DNA from 4 places in the Ureibacillus chungkukjangi genome. Region 4 is predicted to be linked to each of the others. Evidence: riboswitches for the same ligand, from Rfam matches in the RefSeq annotation. Region 4 holds a riboswitch; each other region holds the start of a gene.
What was found. A riboswitch is a leader RNA that binds a small molecule or an ion and turns the genes downstream of it on or off. The one in region 4 is predicted to bind cobalamin.
Positions count from the first base shown of each region.

Region 1 (5,492 bases), 1.6 Mb from region 4:
ACGTGCTTGTTTATTCAACTCAATAAGTCTATTAAAAATTTCCTCTGCTATCACCACTTCATCTAAATGAACTTTTGGAAGAATTATATTTTTAAAGTTCCCTATGACTAAGATGTCCTCTGTTGAGAACGAATCTTTTTTTGGCAATTCACCCTCGAAGAAATGAATTTTCCCAGATGGGTGCTGCATTAATTGTTGTTTTACAAATTTTCTTTTGCCATTATTGGCTCCTCCAATAATAACCTGCATCGTTTCCCCTCCCTTACATATGAAAAATCACACCACTTAAGTGTATAAATCATTCTGTGAGAAGCTTTTATTTTTCGAAACTCTTCTTCAACAGGAGCAAAGCTTGCTAGTATTGCTCTTATAACACCACCGTGAACGATAAATGTATATTCCTTATTCTCTGAAATAATTTGATGAAAACAAGAAAGTACTCTCTTTACAAATACTTGATAGGCTTCGCCATTAGGAGGAGTATTATTTTGTGGATCCTCAATCCATTGCCGATACTGCGAAATATCTTGAAGCTCCTCATAGGTTTTCATTTCAAAATCTCCAAAATTCAATTCTCGCAGTTGTGAATTCGCTGAATAAGTCGCAGCTGGAAAGTAAAGCTCTGCTGTTTCTTTACACCTCTTTAAATCACTCCCATAAACCACATTTGCTCTTATCGGAACGTCAAAGTAATTTTCTTTTGAAAGTATTGATTCATCTGTCCAGCCAATGTATTTTCTTTTTATATTGGCAGCCGTTTGTTCATGCCTTATTAAATGAACAATACAATTATTCCCCATAGGAACACCTCCAGCACTTCGTTAAGTGCTCCTGCTAAATCTCCAGTCATCCCGCCAAAATTCTTAATTGTCCACTTACGATATAAAGTAACAAACACTAGTAGGCATGTAACTAATACGTAACTAACTATACCTATGTAGAAATATGTAATTATAGCAAATAAAAGCGTATATATAGTGAATGCAGTCCATATCTTCTGCGGGTTAACCTGCGATTTAAAGTAAGCAGCTAACCCTTTTTCTTTAATCGTATGCGTAGTAACAAAGTAGACTAGTAGTCCTAATCGACTTAATAGAGGAACAGCTATGAAAAATATAATGATCCCTTCTGAATCATTATGTAGTAGTTCAAAAACAAAGCCTATTTTTAATAACACCAACACTACTAAACTAATAGCACCAAAGGCACCCACTCGAGGATCCTCCAAAATTTCAAGACGACGCGCTTTGTCCTGATATGAGAAATAAGCATCTCCCATATCAATCCATCCATCTAAGTGTAAGCCCCCGGTCATAACAATACCGGCAATAACAACTAATATAGCAAATAATAAATTCGTAAGTTGTAGATATTGTTCATTTACTAAATAAAGGACACTAATCGTACCACCCATTAAAATCCCTAAAGCTGGTAGCATTGCATACATTGCACTTACAGTTTTCTGATTCATAGGCAATTGCTTTCGAATGGGCAATGAAGAGAAAAACTGAAAGGATAAAAGGAATCCAATAAAGCTATTTTTCAAAATAAGCACCTCTATTTCCAACGTTTAATCTTACTATAATCCATTTCATAGGCCTCGTCACTGTGATGTACAATCCATTGATGAAGTATGCCTAAAAGAGAACGATAGTAATTCACTTCTGAGTAGGTTGAACTCTGCTCATCAAAAATTTCGTTGGATACAAGTATTACAATTGCGCCATCCTTGGTCCATTGAAGTAGCTGTTTTTTTAAAGTTTTAATATACTTTTCGATTTCAATTATGCGTTCGATACTGTCAAGCTGCTCTGTTTTGTATAACACATTACTTAACCAGGTTGTTATACACTCCCATAGAATTACAGAATTAGCTGGATAAATTACTTCACTAAACACCACTTCATCTTGAATTTCTATTGTTTTCCACTGGATAGCCGCCTTTTTACGATCAGCCTGATGCCGTTTGATACGCTCAGTCATTTCTCTATCAAAAGCAACACCTGACGCTATATAATATAAATTTTTGCGTTCAAATTTCTGATAGAGCTCCTTGGCATAATCCTCAGCGAAAGCACTTTTACCACTTCGAACGCCACCAGTTATAAAGATGAGTTTACTCATTTGTACCTTCTCCTTAAAATTCGAAAAGAGCAAATTCAACTTAAGAATTTGCTCCTTACATTTCACTTAGTTAAAAATTTCCGGATAAATGGTTGAAGCAATTAGTTCAATCGCTTCCCCGATTCGTGGTCCTGGACGATCTAAGATATCAGCGTTCAGTTCATAAACCTCTTCATTTTGAACAGCCGTAATATTTGACCATCCTTCACGTGCTAAAATTTCGCCTTTTGGATCCTCACTATAATTTACAGTAGTTATAATCGCTTCTGGATTACGAATAATTAAATCTTCTTCTGATACTGCAAACCAGCTTTGCTGATCGGCATAAATGTTTTCAACTCCAGCAGCTTCAATTAGCTCTTGCTGGAAAGTACCAGAGCCAACTGACCAAATATCAGGCGATGGCGAGATTTCAAAGTAAACTTTTTCCTTTTTATCTAGAGAGACCGTTTTTTCTTGAACCGCTTCAATTTGATTTTCGATTCCAGTAACAATTTCATCTGCTTTTTCTTCAACTTTTAATACTTCTGCAATTTGCTCAATATCTCCATAAACATCTTCGATAGTTGAAGCAGTTTGAATAACAAATACCTTCAGCCCAGCATTATCTAATTGTTCGATATGTGTTTCTTCCCCAACTGTATATGCAAATATTACGTCAGGCTGCAATTCAACTACTCTTTCGGTATTAATAGTCATAGAATCTGAAATACGTTCAATTTCAAGTGCTTCTTCAGGGTATGTATCAAATTCCGTTGCACCGATTATTTGCTCGCCTACCCCTAATTCAAATAAAATTTCAGTATTACTTGGTTGTAAGGATACGATTGTTTTTGGTACTTCCTCAAACGTCACTTCCACTCCACGATCATCAATCACTGTATAAGCACCAGATTCTTCTGTAGTGCTCGCATCATCTTTTTTGGCTGGCTCAACTGAAGTTGAACAACCAACTAATAATAATGAAATAGCTAGAGGTGCTAGCCATTTTTTGTTTATAGCTTTCATCGTATTTCCTCTTTTCTTTTTTTCTTTGTTGGGTAAGATTTACTTATAAATGGAATTTCCTTTACTTCATGCTTTTGATTTGAATAGACAGCCATTACAAAAAATACGTTTGCAAGTAACCCCAAGTAATCGAACAATATTTCAGGTACATCACGTTCTTCGCTTACTTTATGTAGCGCACGGTAGGATTTTTTTGCTTCGCTACGACAGATATGAAGCAAGGAACCCACTTCACTACCTTGAGGCAATAAAAATTGCTTAATCACTTCTCCTACCTCTTCAACATAATAATCATAGCGACTACTCAACCATTGTAAATCTTCCTGTGAAATCGCCAATTTCCCACGTACAGAGCCGTTCAAATGATAGCATAGTGGCTGGATGACTTGTAAATCCTCATACACATCTTTGCATGCTTCATCTGTATTTAACATTGGCAAAATCGCTCCGACTCTAGTTGTAAGTGAATCTGTTCGAATTTCATAATCAACCAAACTTCCTTTTTCACGCATAAACGGATAGCAGCTATAGCGAATATCCTTTCGAATTATCCTCACCTCCATGAAATTTTGATTAGTGAATGACCAATTCAGATTTCAGAGAATATAAAAAGCCACCCAAATAACGGATGGCAAAAGATTACAGAACAAACTTATACAAATAGATTCATTCAATTATGCCGTACATTCCCTTTATTTCCGAAGAGGTTTGTTACGATCAGAAAAGGATAGGTCTCCTGGCTTGTGCATAGCATTTCAAAGAGCCTTCCCATCCTGAGACAGTGGCTTATTCTTCAAAACTAACACATACAGTTGCGGATACAGCTTCGGCATTTAACCGAATTCCCAATTAAGCGTTAATACGCATCTTTTTCCTGCAAACAATATTCACTTAAAAGCAATATAACATATTTTTCAAAATAATAGTATTTAAATTTATAACTAAACATTACTTATGACTAATTGCAGCTTGTGCATTTTCCATAGATTTCGAATTTATGGGCTTCAATTGTATATCCTGGAAGCTTTTCATTTAGCATTTCCATTGGACAAATTGAAATTTCCTTTACATTCCCGCATTCCATGCAAATAAAGTGATGATGGTGGTGATCAGATTCACATTGCATACGGAAATTTCTTTCACCATTCAACTCTGTTTCTTCTAAAATACCAAGATCAACAAATGTAGATAAATTACGATATATTGTATCAAAGCTCATGCCAGGAAAATCTTTTTTCAAAACAGATAAGAGATCCTTTGCAGTTAAATATTTTTCAGTTTCTTCGAACATATTCAATATTAACTCTCGTTTATCTGTTTTTTTATAACCATTATCCTTTAATATTTCCCATGCTTTTGTTAAATTCACTTAACTGCTCCCCTTTCTTTTGCATTTGTTTTAAGTAAAAGCTTTTTAACGAGGATCACAATCAATAAAATTATAATTGATGTTACTACGATTGTTCCCCCCGGTGCGAGGTTCAAATAATACGCACTTATTAACCCTATTATAACAGCCGCTTCCCCGAAAAGAATCGAATAGATAATCGTTTGTTTAAATCCTTTTGCAATTCGCATACTCGCTGCAACAGGTAAAGTGATTAATGATGAAACCAATAAAATCCCAACAATTCGCATACTTGCAGCAATCACTAATGCCACTACAAGCATGAATAAGAAATGAATCCATTTTGCTGGTAGCCCACTTGCATGGGCATATTCTTCATCAAAGGCTAAGACAAACATTTCTTTAAAGAATAAAAAGATAAATATAATGACCACAATGGCAATACTTACTACAACCCATAGGTCTTGCCTCGAGACAGCTGAAACCGAACCAAATAAATAGCTCATTAAATCCGTGTTAAAGCCGCTTGCCAATGAAACAAAAATCGCAGTCAAACCAATCCCTGCCGACATAATAATCGGAATCGCGAGCTCTTCATAATGCTTGTAAAGTCGACGCAATCGCTCGATTAATATAGAGCCGCTAACTGCAGCAACAATTCCTAAATAAATTGGATTTAAAAGTATTAATGCTGAGAAGCTCTGACTTAAGTATAAGCTTCCCGCTATCCCTGCTAACGTAACATGAGATAACGCGTCTGCGATTAGTGACATTCTTCTTACTACTATAAATACACCTAGTAACGGTGCAATAACTCCAATAATTAGCCCAGAGATAAAGGCATTTTGTAAAAATTCATAGTTTAAAATTGCTTCAATCATTTTGCCTTCTCCTCATTAATGAATCTTTCTAACGGAATGTCCATACCAATTGTCTAATTGAGTTTGAGAAATTGTATCAAACTCCTTTTTAAAGCCATGGAAATGAATCGTTTGATTTAAGCAGGCAACAT
Region 1 is NZ_CP085009.1:2,382,682-2,388,173, forward strand. Features, by position in the region: gene LG296_RS11830 (bifunctional adenosylcobinamide kinase/adenosylcobinamide-phosphate guanylyltransferase) at 1-249, opposite strand, end outside; gene LG296_RS11835 (histidine phosphatase family protein) at 201-800, opposite strand; gene cobS (adenosylcobinamide-GDP ribazoletransferase) at 773-1,546, opposite strand; gene LG296_RS11845 (bifunctional adenosylcobinamide kinase/adenosylcobinamide-phosphate guanylyltransferase) at 1,558-2,124, opposite strand; gene LG296_RS11850 (ABC transporter substrate-binding protein) at 2,191-3,132, opposite strand; gene LG296_RS11855 (hypothetical protein) at 3,129-3,680, opposite strand; cobalamin riboswitch at 3,841-4,018, opposite strand; gene LG296_RS11860 (Fur family transcriptional regulator) at 4,091-4,501, opposite strand; gene LG296_RS11865 (metal ABC transporter permease) at 4,498-5,361, opposite strand; gene LG296_RS11870 (metal ABC transporter ATP-binding protein) at 5,377-5,492, opposite strand, start outside.
Region 1: it holds a riboswitch for cobalamin, as region 4 does, so the genes downstream of both, LG296_RS11855 (hypothetical protein) here and LG296_RS04190 (iron ABC transporter permease) in region 4, are expected to answer to the same signal.

Region 2 (5,492 bases), 1.1 Mb from region 4:
CTTTTTCCATATTCTTTGTAAATATCGTATGGACTAAAGAGCACAATATCCTTATCCCGCTTCATCAGTTCAAAGAAAATACTCGGAATAATTATCCCAGTAGACAATGTCGCTAAACGGATTTTGTCATCTGCATTTGGTTTTTTGGAAGAAATAAAATTCTCAATATCAGCATGGAAAATATTTAAGTATACAACGCCCGAACCGTTACGTTGGCCGAGCTGATTAGAATAACTAAAGGAATTTTCTAGAAGCTTAGCAACCGGTATTACACCACTTGCCCGATTTTGGATTTCCTTAATTGGATCTCCTAATGGGCGCAAGTCCGTTAAGTTAACACCCACCCCACCACCAAGGCGTGAAAGCTCCAAACAATAGCCAATATTTTCAGCAATACTATTCATAGAGTCGTCCATCGATAGCTTAAAGCAGCTTACTAGTTCCCCACGTGCCTTCTTCCCGCTATTTAAAGCTGTTGGTGTAGCAGGTTGATAGGCTTCCATCATCGCCTCCACAGCTCGTTCTGCTAATTCTGCATCTCCTTGAGCCAGATACAACGCAATTATCACAATACGATCCTCATATTTTTCAAGAATCTCTTCACCATCACGACTCTTCATAGCATAACTATCGTAAAATTTACTTGCACTCATAAAAGAGGGAAAGCGAAAGTTGTAATCATATGCTTTTTTATATAAATGTTTAATAAATTCTAAGTCATACAGTTCAATAAACTCTTTCTCGTAATAACCTTCCTCTACTAAATAACGAAGCTTTTCTTCAATATCGATAAAGTACCGCAAGCGAACGTTCACATATTCTAAAAAGTAACGTCGTGTAGCCTCACGATCCTTTTCTAGCTCTAATTGTCCCGTTGTGTTATAGCGATTGAGCACATCATTATTTAACTTTAAATACGTCTTCATTACATCACCCTCGTTTCATAAAACTGTTGAATCATTTCATAATCCTTTTGATATCCACGCAATTCTATTTTCCGTACCAATGGCACCTGATAGCGTGAGACTATTTTGTCTCCTGCTCCACCAAATACGTGATGACCAAAGTTGCTATTGCCACTGACTACAACACCTTTACAGAGAGAGCCATTATGTTCTAAAAATTGGGCAACCTTTGTCGGAATATCTCCAAACCCATCTGTATAAGTAATTAATAAATAAGGCTTGTCCAGCTGAAGTCCTTCTTTAATCTCCACGGCTTCACCCTGTATTTTGGAAACGACATAACGTACATTCCCAGTTCTGCTTGCGTAAGCAATCATTGTGCAACCAACTCGATTTGCGAAATGATCTCTTTAACGTCCCCTATCAAGCGCCCTTCAATTTCTAAAACTGGAACTGTTAGTAACCCTGACTGAATAAGAAATTCTTTTTCATGTGGTTCATGATCGATATTGACCTCTTCGACTATAACTTTCGCTTTTTCCAGCTCTGATTTTACCCACATGCATTTTGGACATACCGTTTTTGTATATAATTTCATCGAATCTCTCTCCTTGTGGTAATTTTTCAAAATAAAAAGGCTATCTCTTCGAAAAGAGATAGCCTAAAAATGGAAACGTCCTAAGTGAATTGAAAAAGGGTACGTCCCCATTTCTCAATCCCCGAAGAAATGAATGATCTGTTTTACTAGGCAGGTCTCCTGGCTTAGCTTCACCCTTTGATTCCCTTCCCATGAAAACACAGTGGTATCGAATCATTGTCAGCATCACAGTTGCGGGGACAGCGTCGGAATTACACCGAACTTCCCTATTAAACTACATGTAGTAGTACCTAGTTAAAACAAACACAATATATAGTTTTAATTTACGAAGATAAGTGTAGCATAAATTCTAATATTATGTAAATGAGTAAATCTTCATTTGCTATACTAAAAATATGATAAAAAAAGACAGAGAATTAGTGGTGAAAAATATGTCCTTTTCCATCTTAGTTACGAGTGATATCCATGGACGACTCGATCGTTTTGAGAAATTAGTCAAGCAAATGAAATCCTTAAATGCTGATTTAGTAATTGATAACGGAGATTTTCTTGATGGTAGTCCAGCCACTTTTTATTATCAGCACATCCAAAAAAGCCAGCATCCAATGATTGAGCTAGCAAATCAAATCTATGATATTGCGATTTTAGGAAATCATGAATTTCATAACAGTCTTCTAGCTCTAGAAAAATTACGCTCTGATTGTCGTTTTCCTTGGATTAGCTGCAATATCAAAGACTTCGCTAAACCGTATTACGTGCAAAACATTAACGAAAAAAAGTTTGTCATTGTAGGTGCTACTACTCACTTTACACCTATGTGGGACGAGCATGGATATGTGAAGGAGCTAATATTTGAGGACGCTTTAAAAGCACTGCATTTCTGGGTAGATTATGTAAAAGAGCATGAAAAACCTGATTATCTCATCGTTTCCTATCATGGAGGCTTTTCCGAGGACCCTTCAACAGAGGCTGTATTCCAAGCGAGAACCGGTGAAAATCAAGCAAATGAAATTCTAGAAACGATTCAGGATATTGATTTACTTATCACTGGTCACCAGCATTTATATATAAATACAAGGCTGCAGAACACTTTGATTATTCAACCGACTTCTCACAGCAATGGTTTTTTCGAGGTTCAAATCGATTTTGAAGAGGGACATAGTCATGCAATCTTCCATCAACTAGAGGATAGTCAATTTTCTTATCCAGCAGAAGTTGAAGAATGGTTAGATCAAGAGCTCACATACATACAGGATGACTATTCATATAAGGGTTTATTGTCCTCCAGGCTTTCTAGCCATCCTTTTATACAGCTAACTCATGACATGCAGCTCAAAGCTACAAATGCCGAAATTTCTGTTTGTGATCTTTTGTATTTGGAGAAAGGTGGGTTCAAAGGTAGCATAACCAATCGGGTTTTACTTAAGAATTCTCCACGAGAGCATAAGTTACAGGTCATTTCACTTTCAGGGGCTGAAATAAAAGAATTAATGGAGTTAAGTGCCGCCGTTTTAGCACTCAATAAAGCTGGCGAAATTGATTTTAGTACAAATGTTTTCCCTGGTACCCAACAAGCCTATCAATATGATTTCTGGGGCGGAATTTCTTATGTATTTGATGTGAAGGAGCCAGTGGGGCAACGTGTACAGGAGATAGTTTTCGAGGGTAAGCCACTTGGAATGCATCAACATTATCAGGTAGTATTCAACAGCTATCGTTTAACCGGGGTTGATTTTCCTTTATTAAAAAATCGAGAAATCCTTTATGAAGCAACTCAAACAGTTCCTTTTTTATTTAAGGGCTATTTACAAGCTTGCTTCCCTAAAGCTGTTCCGAATCATGGACACTTTAAAGTACGGTACTAATTACTAAAGCCCTCCAAAAAATTTGGAGGGCTAGCTTTTTCTACTTTGTTAAATATTAGAAGCCGTATCCACCGCTACCACCGAAGTAGTAAGCACCAACAATAATTAGAAGAATGAATAGTACTACTAATAAAGCGAACCATGAACCGTTTTCACCAGTTCCGTAACCGAAATCACCGCCAACACTTTTACCCATTCTAAAACACCTCCTCATTTCGTCGAACTCAGTATCAATATATGCACCTTTGATATTGTGTTCTAGACGAATGTATTGGTGAGAATGCCTAGTTTGTAGTGGAAAACCCTATAGGCGTAGCTTTTACACAGGATTTTAAAAGGCTCAAATACATTTTTATTTTTATGATTTCCTTTTTAGGGTTTAACTAAAAATACCCATAAGCAAGTACAGAGCAGTTCCCCAAATAAAAAGAGCTGAGCATTTATTAAATAAAATAAAAATTTTGTTTGGAATGTGGAATTTTTTCAAAATTGCTCCTAAAGTTACTAAGCCCAAAAACCAAATCCAAGACACGACTACACAAGCCAATGTAAACAAGAATTGCTCTTGCCCACTGTACTTAATAGCACTGGTTCCTATTACACCAATTGTATCTAATAAGGCATGAGGGTTAAGCAATGAAACAGAAAGTGCAAAAAGGATTTGCTTTTTTAACGGCAGGGCTTCTTCACCTTCGACATTAGCAGCGGGAGAAGTCCAAGTCACCTTCCCCATATATAAAAGAAAAAGGATTCCTCCCACTAACAAAACAAGACGCAGCCATTCAAATTGCAAAACAATGAGCGATAGTCCCAAAATGGCAAGTACAATCAATACAGTATCGCAAATTGCAGCGGTAATTGTTGCAGGCAATGCTTTAACTATGCTGGGTTGGGTAACGCCCTGAGTAAATACGAAGATATTTTGCACCCCTAAAGGTAAAATAAGTCCAAATGCAAGTAAAATTCCATGTAACAAAGGTTCCATCTCTCTAACCCCTTTCCTCTCTATCATACATGTGCTATAAATAGAAAAAAGGTCCAATTGGATGGATTTTTACCCACCCAATTTCAAAGGAGATAACAAATGAACTGGCAACCAAATCGCTCCTTAGCAACCAGCTTATCAAATCAAATCGTTCAATGGATAACAGAACAAATACAAAGCGGTGAGTGGCCACTTGGAACTAAATTACCTCCCCAACGCCAGCTCGCACTATCTTTTGGTGTTAATCGCAGTACACTTCAAGAAGCAATTGACGAGCTGAAGGCTAATGGACTTCTATCTTCTAAGGCTGGCTCGGCTACTTATGTAGCGAATGATTCCTGGAATTTACTCGTGAAGCAAAAACAAACAAATTGGCAGCACTACATAGAAACTAGCATCCACAAAGCAAACTACCAAACCATTCAATTAATAAATGAATTTGAACAAGATGACACCGTAATACGATTAGGTACAGGTGAGCTAAGTCCTTCTCTATTGCCTACCGCTGAGCTACAGAACTCTCTTAGCGAGGTGAATTTGGATGGGAAGTCGATTGGCTATTCATCCCCCCAAGGAAGCCTTAGTTTGCGTCAGTCGATTTGCCAATACGTTAAAAGGCGTGGTATTGAGACAACACCTGAAAACATTTGTATTGTCTCAGGAGGGCTTCAAGCACTACAGCTAATTGCTCTTGGGTTACTCGAAACAGGATCATTCGTTTTTCAAAATCAATTCTCTTATTTAAATTCGATTCACACCTTTCAATCCTTTGGCATGAATCTCTATTCTTTAACTGACAGCCAATTTACTACCGAAGCAATCGAACGGATTCGTAAAAAGCGCCAAGCCATTTTATATACTATACCTAGTCTTCATAACCCAACTGGTGTAAGTATGACTTTAAAAGAGAAAAAAAGATTATATAATTTAAGCGAAGCACTTCAATTACCCATGATAGAAGATGATGTTTACTTTGAATTACTTTTTGATAATCCTACCCCAGCTATAAAATCCTTTGATCAGACAGGACAAGTCCTATACATTGGCAGCGTTTCAAAAACATTGAGTCCTGGGTTACGAATTGGTTGGGTGATTGCTTCTAAAGCAGTCATTAAACGATTAGCTGATATAAAAATGCA
Region 2 is NZ_CP085009.1:3,680,870-3,686,361, forward strand. Features, by position in the region: gene nrdE (class 1b ribonucleoside-diphosphate reductase subunit alpha) at 1-926, opposite strand, end outside; gene nrdI (class Ib ribonucleoside-diphosphate reductase assembly flavoprotein NrdI) at 926-1,282, opposite strand; gene LG296_RS18175 (glutaredoxin) at 1,279-1,503, opposite strand; cobalamin riboswitch at 1,635-1,812, opposite strand; gene LG296_RS18180 (bifunctional UDP-sugar hydrolase/5'-nucleotidase) at 1,899-3,368, shown strand; gene LG296_RS18185 (YjcZ family sporulation protein) at 3,424-3,564, opposite strand; gene LG296_RS18190 (LysE/ArgO family amino acid transporter) at 3,748-4,353, opposite strand; gene LG296_RS18195 (PLP-dependent aminotransferase family protein) at 4,453-5,492, shown strand, end outside.
Region 2: it holds a riboswitch for cobalamin, as region 4 does, so the genes downstream of both, LG296_RS18175 (glutaredoxin) here and LG296_RS04190 (iron ABC transporter permease) in region 4, are expected to answer to the same signal.

Region 3 (5,492 bases), 1.1 Mb from region 4:
AGAAAATCCACAGAGTCGATGGATACCGTGACTGTATTGCCACCTGAATACTTCATAGACGTAATTGCCGCTACCTCATCTATATAAGCAAGTACTTTACCACCAAAAATAGTGCCATGGTGATTTGTATCTGGCGGTAAAATTAAATGTGCTTGGATTGTTCGCATAAATCCTCCCCGTTACCACTATCCTCTATAAAACCTGTTAATTCTTTTTTTACATTGATATATGCATAATGGATGATTTTGTGATCTTCTGGGTTTTCGTTTATTAAATCTTCCAGTAATTGATTTACGGAGCTAAATTGTTCAACTACTAATGAGCTCATAATATACTCTTTAAATTTTTCCTCATAATACCGAATTGCTTGGATTGACATGAATTTTAGCTCCTAGATTAGTTTACCAACGTTTTCCGAGAACTATCTCGTAGTAGTTTTGCTGCTTGAACCATTCTTTTTAGTGCCGCTATTGTTTCCGATTCCTGTCTAGTTTTCAGACCACAATCAGGGTTTACCCAAAACTGCTCCTTCGATAAGACTTCCAGACTTTCCTTTAAAATAGTTTCCATCTCTTCAACCTGAGGTATACGTGGACTGTGAATATCATAAACACCTAGACCTATTCCTAGCTCGTATGGATTTTCTTTTAGTGAGGCAATCAATTCTCCATGACTTCTTGATGTTTCCAATGAAATCACATCTGCATCAAGAGCTCGAATCGGATCTAAAAAATCGTTGAACTCGCAATAGCACATATGTGTATGAATCTGGGTTTCATTTTTCACACTGGATGTTGCCAGTTTAAACGCATTAACCGCCCACTCTAAATAAGTTGACCAATCTTCTCTTCGAAGTGGCAGGCCTTCACGCAGGGCTGGCTCATCTACCTGAATAATTTGAATGCCCGCTTGTTCCAAGGCCTCTACTTCTTTGCGTAGCGCTAGCGCAATTTGGTTAGCAACTGCTTCTCGAGGAATATCATTTCGAACAAATGACCAATTCAAAATCGTAACAGGTCCCGTTAACATCCCTTTTACATATTTAGACGTTAGGCTTTGAGCATCCACTACTTCCTTCACGGTCATTGCCTCTGACCACTCAACATCCCCATAAATAATTGGTGGCTTCACACAGCGTGACCCGTAGGAAACTACCCAGGCTTTTTCAGTAAAGGCGAATCCAGTTAGCTGCTCCCCAAAATACTCGACCATATCTGTTCTCTCAAATTCTCCATGGACTAATACATCTAGACCGATTTCTTCCTGAATAGCAATCCAACGCGCAGTTTCCTCTTTTATAAAGGCTGCATATTCCTCATTTGTAAGCTCATTTTTCCGCCAGGCTGCACGTGTTTTCTTTACTGCTGGTGATTGCGGAAAACTACCAATTGTCGTCGTTGGAAAATCAGGCAATCCTAATGCTGTTTTTTGAATTTCACGGCGTTCTTCAAAGCTTTCTAACCTTACGAAATCCTGATTTGAAATTGATTTAACTAAATCATTTACACGAGCATTGTTTCTAACCGGATGTGTAGCAAGGGCTCTAATGCATTCCATACTTTCTGATACAATCCCCTCTTTTGCCCAGTGCTGAGTGCTCAAGAAATGTGCGACATGAACGATTTCGTTTATCTTTTCATCGGCAAATGATAGGGCGTTAAGTAAAACGGAATCCAGCTTTCGCTCATTAGCCGTTGTAACAGGTACATGCTGCAAACTACAAGAACTACTAACCCATAAATCGTTAGCATTACTTAAATTAAGGATGGCTTGGACATCACTTGCCACTTCAGCTAAATTGGCAGACCAAATATCTCGACCATTTACTATACCGATATTTAATACTTTGTCTTTCGGGAAGCCTGATTTTCGAAGCGCCTCCAGGTTTTCTTTTTTTCCATGAACAAAGTCAAGACCAATCCCTGCAACAGGCAATTGAATAAGATTTTCATAGTTTGTCAACGCTTCAAAATAAGTTTGCAGCATTATGTTTGCCTCTGGGACTGCCTCTGTTAGTTGTTTATAGATTTCTTCTACTAACCGCGCTTCCTTAGATGACAGACTCTTCGTTAGTGAGGGCTCCTCTAGTTGAATCCACTCCGCTCCAGCGTCTACCAGCTCTTTTAAAACCTGAGCATAAAGAGGAATGAGAGCTAATATAAACGCTGCACGTGTTTTCTCATCATATCCCTTTGATAAATCAACAAAGGTATAGGGTCCAATTAAAGTCGGTTTTGTTAGAAGGCCTAGCTCTTCTTTTGCCTCTAAAAAGTAAGCTAACAATCTATTTTCGGTTACATATAAATGCTGGCCTTCATACTCAGGCACAATATAGTGATAATTGGTATTAAACCATTTAGTCATTTCACAAGCTACAGCCTGTTCTGTTCCTCTTGCCATTGCATAATAACAAGTGAGTGCAGATTCTTTTTCTAGCAAGTTATTATAGCGGTTTGGAATAATATTAAACATCATCGCTAGATCAAGCATACGATCGTAATAGGTAAAATCACCGATAGGTATTAAATCTAAGCCTAAAGCTTGCTGGCGCTGGATATGCTCCAAACGTATTGCTTTCATCTGCTGTTCAAATTGTTGCTCTGTTAGTTCTTTTTTCCAAAATCCTTCAACAATCCTTTTCCATTCACGGTTTTCACCTATATAAGGGTAACCAACTACTGTACTTACGACATTCATATATACGCCTCCTTTTTTCTACATAACCCAAAAGAAAAAAGCTATTTCTATGTTCAGAAATAGCTTCGGATTTATCTATGCATGACTAAAAAAGCGTAAAAGAAATTTACGATTATTTCGCACAGAACACCACCTATTTCCACGTAGGCATTGGGTGTGTACTAGAATTAGGCAGGTCTCCTGACTTATCATCAACGCTCCTCATGCCTTCCCGTTTTCACAGTGGCTAACAGATTCGCTCCGAATTACAGTTGCGGGACAGTGTTGGATTTGCACCAAGCTTCCCTTTTAAGCTTATTCTCATAAGCACCTATTCTTACACGTTATGTAATTGTTTTTCACTATATCATATATAGCTATTTTTATAAACTAAAATTTCAGAAATCTCACATTACAGATTTAACCTTATCCATTCCCACCTAAATAGATTGGTGTAATTTCACTTTCTACAACTTCACTGCCCTCATGTTTCACATAATATGCCCTTGCTTCTGGTCTTGAGCTAACTGTTTTTGTTAAAGCTTCATCGATAAAATGTAACGCTACTCCATCATCCACTCCATAGCCTGCTTTTATTTCATCGGCTAAGATTAATTGCTGATAGGATGGCCTGCGCTTATTTTCCCCATCGTAATGTGGGCAATTGCTCCCTTTTAACAATCCCAAGCAATCTATTTTATATAAAGGTCCATTCAATGGGTCTGTTAAGCCTTCCTCAAACCAACAAATTGAGCCTGCACTTAAACCAGCAAGAACGATTCCTTTTTCATATGCCCTTCTCAAAATATCATCTAAGCCCCATTCCTTCCATAGCACAAGCATATTTCTAGTGCTCCCGCCACCAACATAAATGATATCCTGTTCAAATACAAATTCTTCAAGCTTCTCAAAGTTTGCATCAAATAAAGATAAATGGTTTGTTTCACAATTTAAGCTATGAAATGCTCTGTAAAATCTCTCAATATAATTGTCCTGATCTCCTCCAGCCGTCGGAACAAAACAAACCTTTGGAATCTCTTTGTTTACCTGCTTCAAAATATACTCATCTAGGGCTAGATTGTCGGGTTCCATAGAGAAGCCTCCTCCGCCCATCGCTATGATTTGTCTCATAATTACCCTCCTTCCAAAAAAACGCCAATCGGTCTTTGTCCGATTAGCGTTACTATTATTTATTTAGATTAACTTGCCTGATAATCCTCTTTTAAGGGGATAAAATGTTTTCTTCTATATACGCTTAATACTATCCCAACGATAAACGCATTTAACACAGTCGGCATAATGCCATAGCTCATAAATGGCAAGGACATTGTGCTAACAGGGACTAACCCAAAATTCATGGCTACACTATAAAGGAATTGGGTAGCAAATAGCGTTACGCCTCCAATAGTGAGTAATTTTCCAAAAGGGTCTTTGATAGCCCTTGATATCAACCAAAACCTTATGAGAAATATTGATAATATAGCAAATAAAACTATTCCAGCTAAAAAACCATATGTTTGAATTATGTTTCCAAGGACAAGATTTGTATGCGGATCAGGGAGATTCATCAAATTTTCTGCTCCAAATAAACCTGCACTTTTCATGGCATTTTCTAAAGTTACATAGATATAGCCGCTTTCATCAGCATACTTGTTCGGGCTTATAAAACCCAATATTCTACTGATCTGATAATTGGCAAGACTACCATTTCTAAAAGCTATAATATGGTAAAATACTACTCCAATTACAATTAGAATAACTGCTCCCACTGTACATATTTTCTCTTTAAGAGAAAAACGACTTTTCAGGAATAAAACAGCCACAAAGACCGAATAGATAAAAATCATAGATAAACTCGGAATAAAAAGTAAAAAGTAAATTGAAAATACATATAGGGCTATACCTTTCCATAATTTAAAGGCTGAATTACTAAAAAAGGATGCCCAGGCCATTAATAAGAACGGGATTGCCACCCATGCCTGGACATCAATAATCCCTAAAGAAATTATTGACTCTCCGTTTATAATCTTATTCGCAAATTGAGAAATTGCAATTAACAGTCCTACCCCCACACCGTAAAACAAATAACCGTATCTCTTTAGTTTTCGATAATCAATAAACATGAACCCTATTGCTATACTAAAGCCAATGATTATAGAAATCGTTTTATTTTGTAACATGGTTGGTAAAGTGAAGTTTGTGATTTCCAAATACATTCCTTTATCCAGTGCCAGTATAGGTAAAAAACTGAGTAGTAGAGTAACACTTAACAAGATAACAAGCATCCAGTCTATTTTGGGTTTATGTAGCTTATTTAGAGATTTCCCAAGTGTTAATGGACTACCCATTTCTTTTACAGCCTTTTTCTCGGCTTCAACTTCACTATATCCTCTTTTTACCCAGGATTGTTTGGATTGTTGCATATGTTGGCTTAACTCACTTTTCACGTATTCCTTTGCTTCCTTAGAGTGCATTTGAGCTGATACCTTTTCCAGAAAGTAACTAATTTTCATTTGGCGTCACCTCATTGAATAATTGCTTTAAAGAATTTTCACGTCTTTTTGCAAGCTGTTGCTTTTGTAATACCTTCAGTCCTTTTTTAGTTAATGTATAATGCTTTTCACCCTCATCGGACCAGTAAGACTCCAACATTCCTTGCAACTCTTCTTCATGCAATGTTGTATAGATTGCACCTTCATTATTGAGAATGCTTTTAATCCCCCTAACATGCAGAAGCTGTGTTAATTCAAATCCAGTTTTCGATTGAGTCAATAAAGGAAATATAATCCCTGAAAGATCTATTTCTTCAATTTGTT
Region 3 is NZ_CP085009.1:3,697,181-3,702,672, forward strand. Features, by position in the region: gene LG296_RS18250 (acyl-CoA thioesterase) at 1-167, opposite strand, end outside; gene LG296_RS18255 (hypothetical protein) at 143-379, opposite strand; gene metE (5-methyltetrahydropteroyltriglutamate--homocysteine S-methyltransferase) at 397-2,697, opposite strand; cobalamin riboswitch at 2,850-3,026, opposite strand; gene LG296_RS18265 (peptidase E) at 3,103-3,807, opposite strand; gene LG296_RS18270 (FtsW/RodA/SpoVE family cell cycle protein) at 3,876-5,189, opposite strand; gene LG296_RS18275 (helix-turn-helix transcriptional regulator) at 5,179-5,492, opposite strand, start outside.
Region 3: it holds a riboswitch for cobalamin, as region 4 does, so the genes downstream of both, metE (5-methyltetrahydropteroyltriglutamate--homocysteine S-methyltransferase) here and LG296_RS04190 (iron ABC transporter permease) in region 4, are expected to answer to the same signal.

Region 4 (5,492 bases):
ACCGGTTATATGGCGAAAAATATTTTGCTTCAAATGCAGGAATGTGCGGAGTTGCCATGGTATTGGCACGTATCCCTAACGCACCAGCAGGGTCAAAGGGGCTGACGCTTTTTGCAGTACCGTGGAAAAATGAAGATGGCTCAGTCAACGGGCTAAGAATTCGCCGGCTAAAGGATAAATTAGGCGTTCGTGCAGTGCCGTCTGGAGAAATAGAGTTTGATGGTGCGCGTGCCTATGTTGTTGGGGACCCAAGTAAGGGCATATACTATATGCTTGAAGCTCTAAATCTCTCTAGGATTTGTAATGCTGTAGCTTCAGTAGGGATTATGCGACGTGCGTTTCTAGAAGCGAAGCACTATGTTTCCAATCGTGAGGCATTCGGGCAAAGCTTGACGAACTACCCGATGATTCAGGATTCTTTAGGGAAATTAGCAGCAAAACTACATGTGGAAGTAGCTGCTACATTTGATTTGATTCAGCAATATGATCTTGTTACGAATGGGAAGGGAACTACGAGAGAAACGGTTTTGAATCGATTGTACATCGCTATTATGAAGAAGGAAACGGCAGAGCATGCAGTCAAATTTGCAAGTGAAGCCATCGAACTTCATGGAGGAAATGGCTATATCGAAGACTTTGTCACACCGCGATTATTACGGGATGCACAGGTTCTGACGGTGTGGGAAGGTACGGCGAACATTTTAGCCCTTGAGGTCATTCGATTATTTAAAAAGTATGATGCACATAATTTATTTATTGAAGAAATGAATAAGCGATTACTAGCAATTCCAACATCAAAGTTGAAAGAAATCGTCGAAGTTCAATTAAATGTAATCGATAAGCAGCTACAGCTATTTGTTTCCTTAGATGATGCCACACAAACTTATGATGCAAAGGCAATTACAGAAAAAATGGCCCTTATTTATGAAAGTGTCATCGCTATAGAATGGGCAGCTCAATTTGGAGATAAATATGAAAAGTTAGCGGAAATCTATTTAGAAGAAACCTGGGAGCTGCGTAAAGTAGGTGACCCAATGAAAACTGTTCAGTATTTCCATGAAATAATCTAATAGTGATGGGAGAGTGCTTAAAAAAAGAAAGGGTGCTCTTCTGAAGTGAAAAGTGTAAATACAATTTGTGAAAAAGCATGGCGATCGTAATCGAGTTCGCCATGCTTTTTATTTAAGCGGAAAATTTTCGGTTAATGGTTCAAATAGAGGCCTAACAAGCAGAAATAAGAGAAGATTTTCCTGTTAATCTCTATATAATAAGCCGAAATTCACGGGTTTTGGCAAAATAAGCGGAAAAACTTCCTTTAATTCAATGAAAATATCACTATATTTCAATTTAGAAGGAAATTTTTCGGTTATTCTTCAACCCTTAACCACTCCAAAACCGCAATCCATTTTAAGAGACTCACCAGCTTACAATCCATATTAAGTTACTAAGAATTTGACGGATGAAAGAAGCTAAAAGTAAAATAGACTTATAAGATAGAGAGCGGATTTAGTCTGATAAGGAGATGGCGAATTTGAAAGGTTTATTTATTAAGACTGAAGAACAACGAAAATGGTTAAAAAAGCTAGCAACCCTAGAAGCAGAATTCAAAGTTAATGCCCAACAAATTGATGAACAATCAATCTTTCCTCGCGAGCATATTCAAAAGCTACGTGATATCGGGTATACGAAAATTACCTTACCGAAAGAATTAGGTGGCGACGGTTTTACTATTTATGATGCTATTTTGTTACAGGAAACCCTAGCGAGCTACGATGGAAGCACAGCGCTTTCAATAGGCTGGACGGTATTAACGGTGGGTGAATTATTTGAGAATAAATATTGGGAGCCTGCGAAGCTAGCGGCCTTTGCTAAAGAGGTAGAAAAAGGAGCAATTATTAACAGGGCTGTAAGTGAAGCGGCAACTGGCAGTCCGATTCGTGGAGGGCGCCCTGGCACGACGGCAAAACGTGATGTGGACAACTGGATTATTAATGGGCGAAAAAGCTATACGACTGGCTCACCTGAGTTAGACTACTTTTTAACCTCTGCATGGATTGAGGACGAGGAGAAAATCGGCTTCTTTTTAATACATAAAGATACACCAGGGATTTCTATAGAGGAGACCTGGGACGTTATTGCAATGCGTGGAACAGGGAGCCATGATTTAGTGTTGAATGCCGTGAAATTGGATGCATCTGATTTGGTAGAAGTCCCTAACTATACGACAGGCTTCAAATTGAATGGATGGCTGCTCATGATTCCCGCAACATACCTAGGAATTGCACAAGCAGCACGTGACTATGCAATACAATTTGCCAAAACTCATTCACCGAACAGCATTCAAGGGACAATAGCTACGTTACCGAATGTTCAAGCATTGCTTGGTGAAATCGAATTGGAATTAGCCCAAGCCCGATTTGCATTATATGGTGCTGCACAAAGCTATGTGGAATTGAAAGCGAAAGAACAAAAGGGTAAAACGCTAACAGAACAGGAAGGCTTGGTTATTGTTAATGCAGTAAATGTAGCAAAGCATGTTGTCACTAATGCTGCCATTACTGTAGTCGATAAAGCGATGCGAGTAGTTGGAGCAAAAAGCCTACAGCGCTCAAACCCGCTACAACGTTATTACCGTGATGTGCGTGCGGGACTCCATAATCCACCAATGGATGATTTAACGATAAAAAAATTAGCTGAAATGGTACTGAACGAAAAAGCATAATAAAACAAGTTTAATGGATCAATGATACTCGAAAAGTTTTATACATTCTTTTCCATAAATAAAGTATAATAGAGAGAAATAATTTCATAGCTAGTAAAGGTCTTTTTGCAAAGCTTTGCAAAAAGAGTAAAAGGGAAGTTGGTGAAAGTCCAACGCTGTCCCGCAACTGTAAATGGGAGTGCCCCTAAAGTCCACTGTTACGAAAGGCTCGTAATGGGAAGGAGGGGAGCATGATGAACATAAGCCAGGAGACCTGCCTTTATGATAACGATTCAAACCTTACGAGGATAGGGGGAGTACTGCGATTGTAATTCTATTAATTACAAAAGTCTCCCTTTTGACTTGGCTAGGGAGGCTTTTTATTTTTATGAAAACAAAGGTGAAGCAATGAAATACAATTCAATTTCTACTAAAAAATATAATATTGTAAAGAATAGTGTTGGGGTCGTGTTGTGAAAAAGAAAATGGTATTTGCTTATAGTTCATCTATCTTAATTTTATTCGTTAGCATTTGGCTTGGGGTTTCGATTGGCTCTGCAGATATACCTCTTTCAACATTATGGGATAACGAGACCAATCCAAGTGCTTATAGTATATTATGGGGTATTCGAATGCCTCGTGTAATTTTAGCTGGACTTGTCGGGTCGTCACTTGCCATTGCAGGGGCAGCCTTTCAAGGATTACTTAAAAATCCTTTGGCAGATCCATATACACTTGGTATTTCCTCCGGTGCTTCTGTTGGAGCAGTGGCAACGATTTTCTTCAGTCTTTCAATACCGGTACTCGGGTCTTACACTCTGCCGTTATTCGGGATGGTCGGTGCATTTCTTTCAATGATTCTTGTCCTATCCTTTGCAAGACTAATCGACCGTTCTATGAAAATGGAAACACTTATTTTAACAGGGGTCATATTCAGCTCCTTTTTAGGATCCTGTATTTCATTAATGATTGCACTTACAGGCCAACAGCTCCGTGAAATTACAAGCTGGTTACTGGGTAGTGTGTCTATGCGTGGATGGCCATATGTGCAAATGATTCTACCTTTTGTTGTAATTGGTGTTATTTTATTGTGGTTAAATCGTCGAGAATTAAATGCCATGATGTATGGTGATGAACGAGCACAAGCTTTAGGAGTTAATGTGAAGTTGAGAAAGTATTTAATTCTGGCAGGAGGTTCGATGCTAACAGGGGCGGCTGTTTCGGTTTCAGGTACTATTGGCTTTGTAGGATTAGTCGTTCCACATATGACGCGTATGCTTTGGGGTACTGATCATCGTCATTTACTAACGCTGTCATTTTTAAATGGAGCAAGTCTATTGATAATTTGTGATCTTGTTTCTCGAACGATTATCACACCATCTGAACTGCCGATTGGTGTTATTACAGCCTTTATCGGCGCGCCAGTCTTTTCATATATCTTCTTTAAGCAACGAAGAAGTAGGGGGTGAAACTATGCTAAAGGTTCATAATATTTCTGGCGGTTACGGAGCGGCTCCTATTCTATCAGAAATTTCATTTCAAGTTGAAAAGGGAAAAATGATAGGCATACTTGGTCCGAACGGGTGTGGGAAGTCAACGCTATTGAAGGTAATCAGCGGCATAATGAGTCCTACTTTTGGAAATGTCTTCATAGATGGCAAGGAGATAGATCAATACTCAACACGTGAGTTAGCTAAAAAGATGACGATTTTACCGCAATTACACGCAACTGCATTTTCAAGTACGGTACGGGAGACAGTTTCCATTGGTCGATATCCCCATCAATCAGGCTTCTTTTCAAGCTGGAGAGCTGAAGATGAAAGTGCCGTAAAAAAGGCGATGCAGCAAACGGATATTGAGAAATATGAAAATCATTATTTAGAGTTTTTATCGGGTGGGGAGCAGCAACGAGTTTTTATAGCCCAGGCTTTAGCCCAGGCATCTAGTTTACTGCTGCTTGATGAGCCAACGAATCATTTGGATATTGCACATCAAAAGCAAATATTGGATATGATTCGAAAGGAAGTAACTGAAAATGATTTAACCGTTGTGTCCGTTTTCCATGACATTAACCTGGCATCACTCTACTGTGATGAAATACTTTTAATGGAAAAGGGAAAAGTGAGAGCATATGGTGCCCCTCATGAGGTCTTGCTTGAGGAAAAGGTTATGGCTGTTTACGATACAAGGATTTCAATCCAAGCACATCCAGAGCAGCCGAAGCCACAAATGACGATTTTACCTGATTTGCAGGACACCCTTGAAAAAGTAATTACAGTCGAGCATTTAAACATCACCAATGAATATGTTGAATTTAAATCTCCTTTTCCTTTAAAGGTGCTATCATCTGCTGTACATAATGCGGGTATGGGTTGGTTTGCGAATTTTGTAAATCGCACCGTAGCCCCCAATTATGATATTGATAATGTGAAGGAAGAATATTATCAATACTTAGTTGATAAAGACTTTTCCCCGACAAATACAGTTGGTATGATGACTGCTGTTGATACAAAAAAGGCAGTAGTTAAAAACTATAGCATGCCATTTGGTGAAGTAATTGTAGTAGTTACAGCGGGAGTTGGAAATGCCATTGATGTCTCCCAAAGCTATAAACGTAACGATTTCTTTCGTGTTGGTACCATTAACACATGGGTGCTTATTAACGGAAAATTATCGGATGAGGCCTTTGTGCAGGCAATGATGACAGCAACCGAAGCAAAATCAAAAGCGTTGCAGCATGAAGAGGTTTACGATTCAGTTTCGAATACCATTGCGACAGGTACGCCAACAG
Region 4 is NZ_CP085009.1:810,556-816,047, forward strand. Features, by position in the region: gene LG296_RS04180 (acyl-CoA dehydrogenase family protein) at 1-1,070, shown strand, start outside; gene LG296_RS04185 (acyl-CoA dehydrogenase family protein) at 1,532-2,722, shown strand; cobalamin riboswitch at 2,803-2,998, shown strand; gene LG296_RS04190 (iron ABC transporter permease) at 3,187-4,170, shown strand; gene LG296_RS04195 (adenosylcobinamide amidohydrolase) at 4,175-5,492, shown strand, end outside.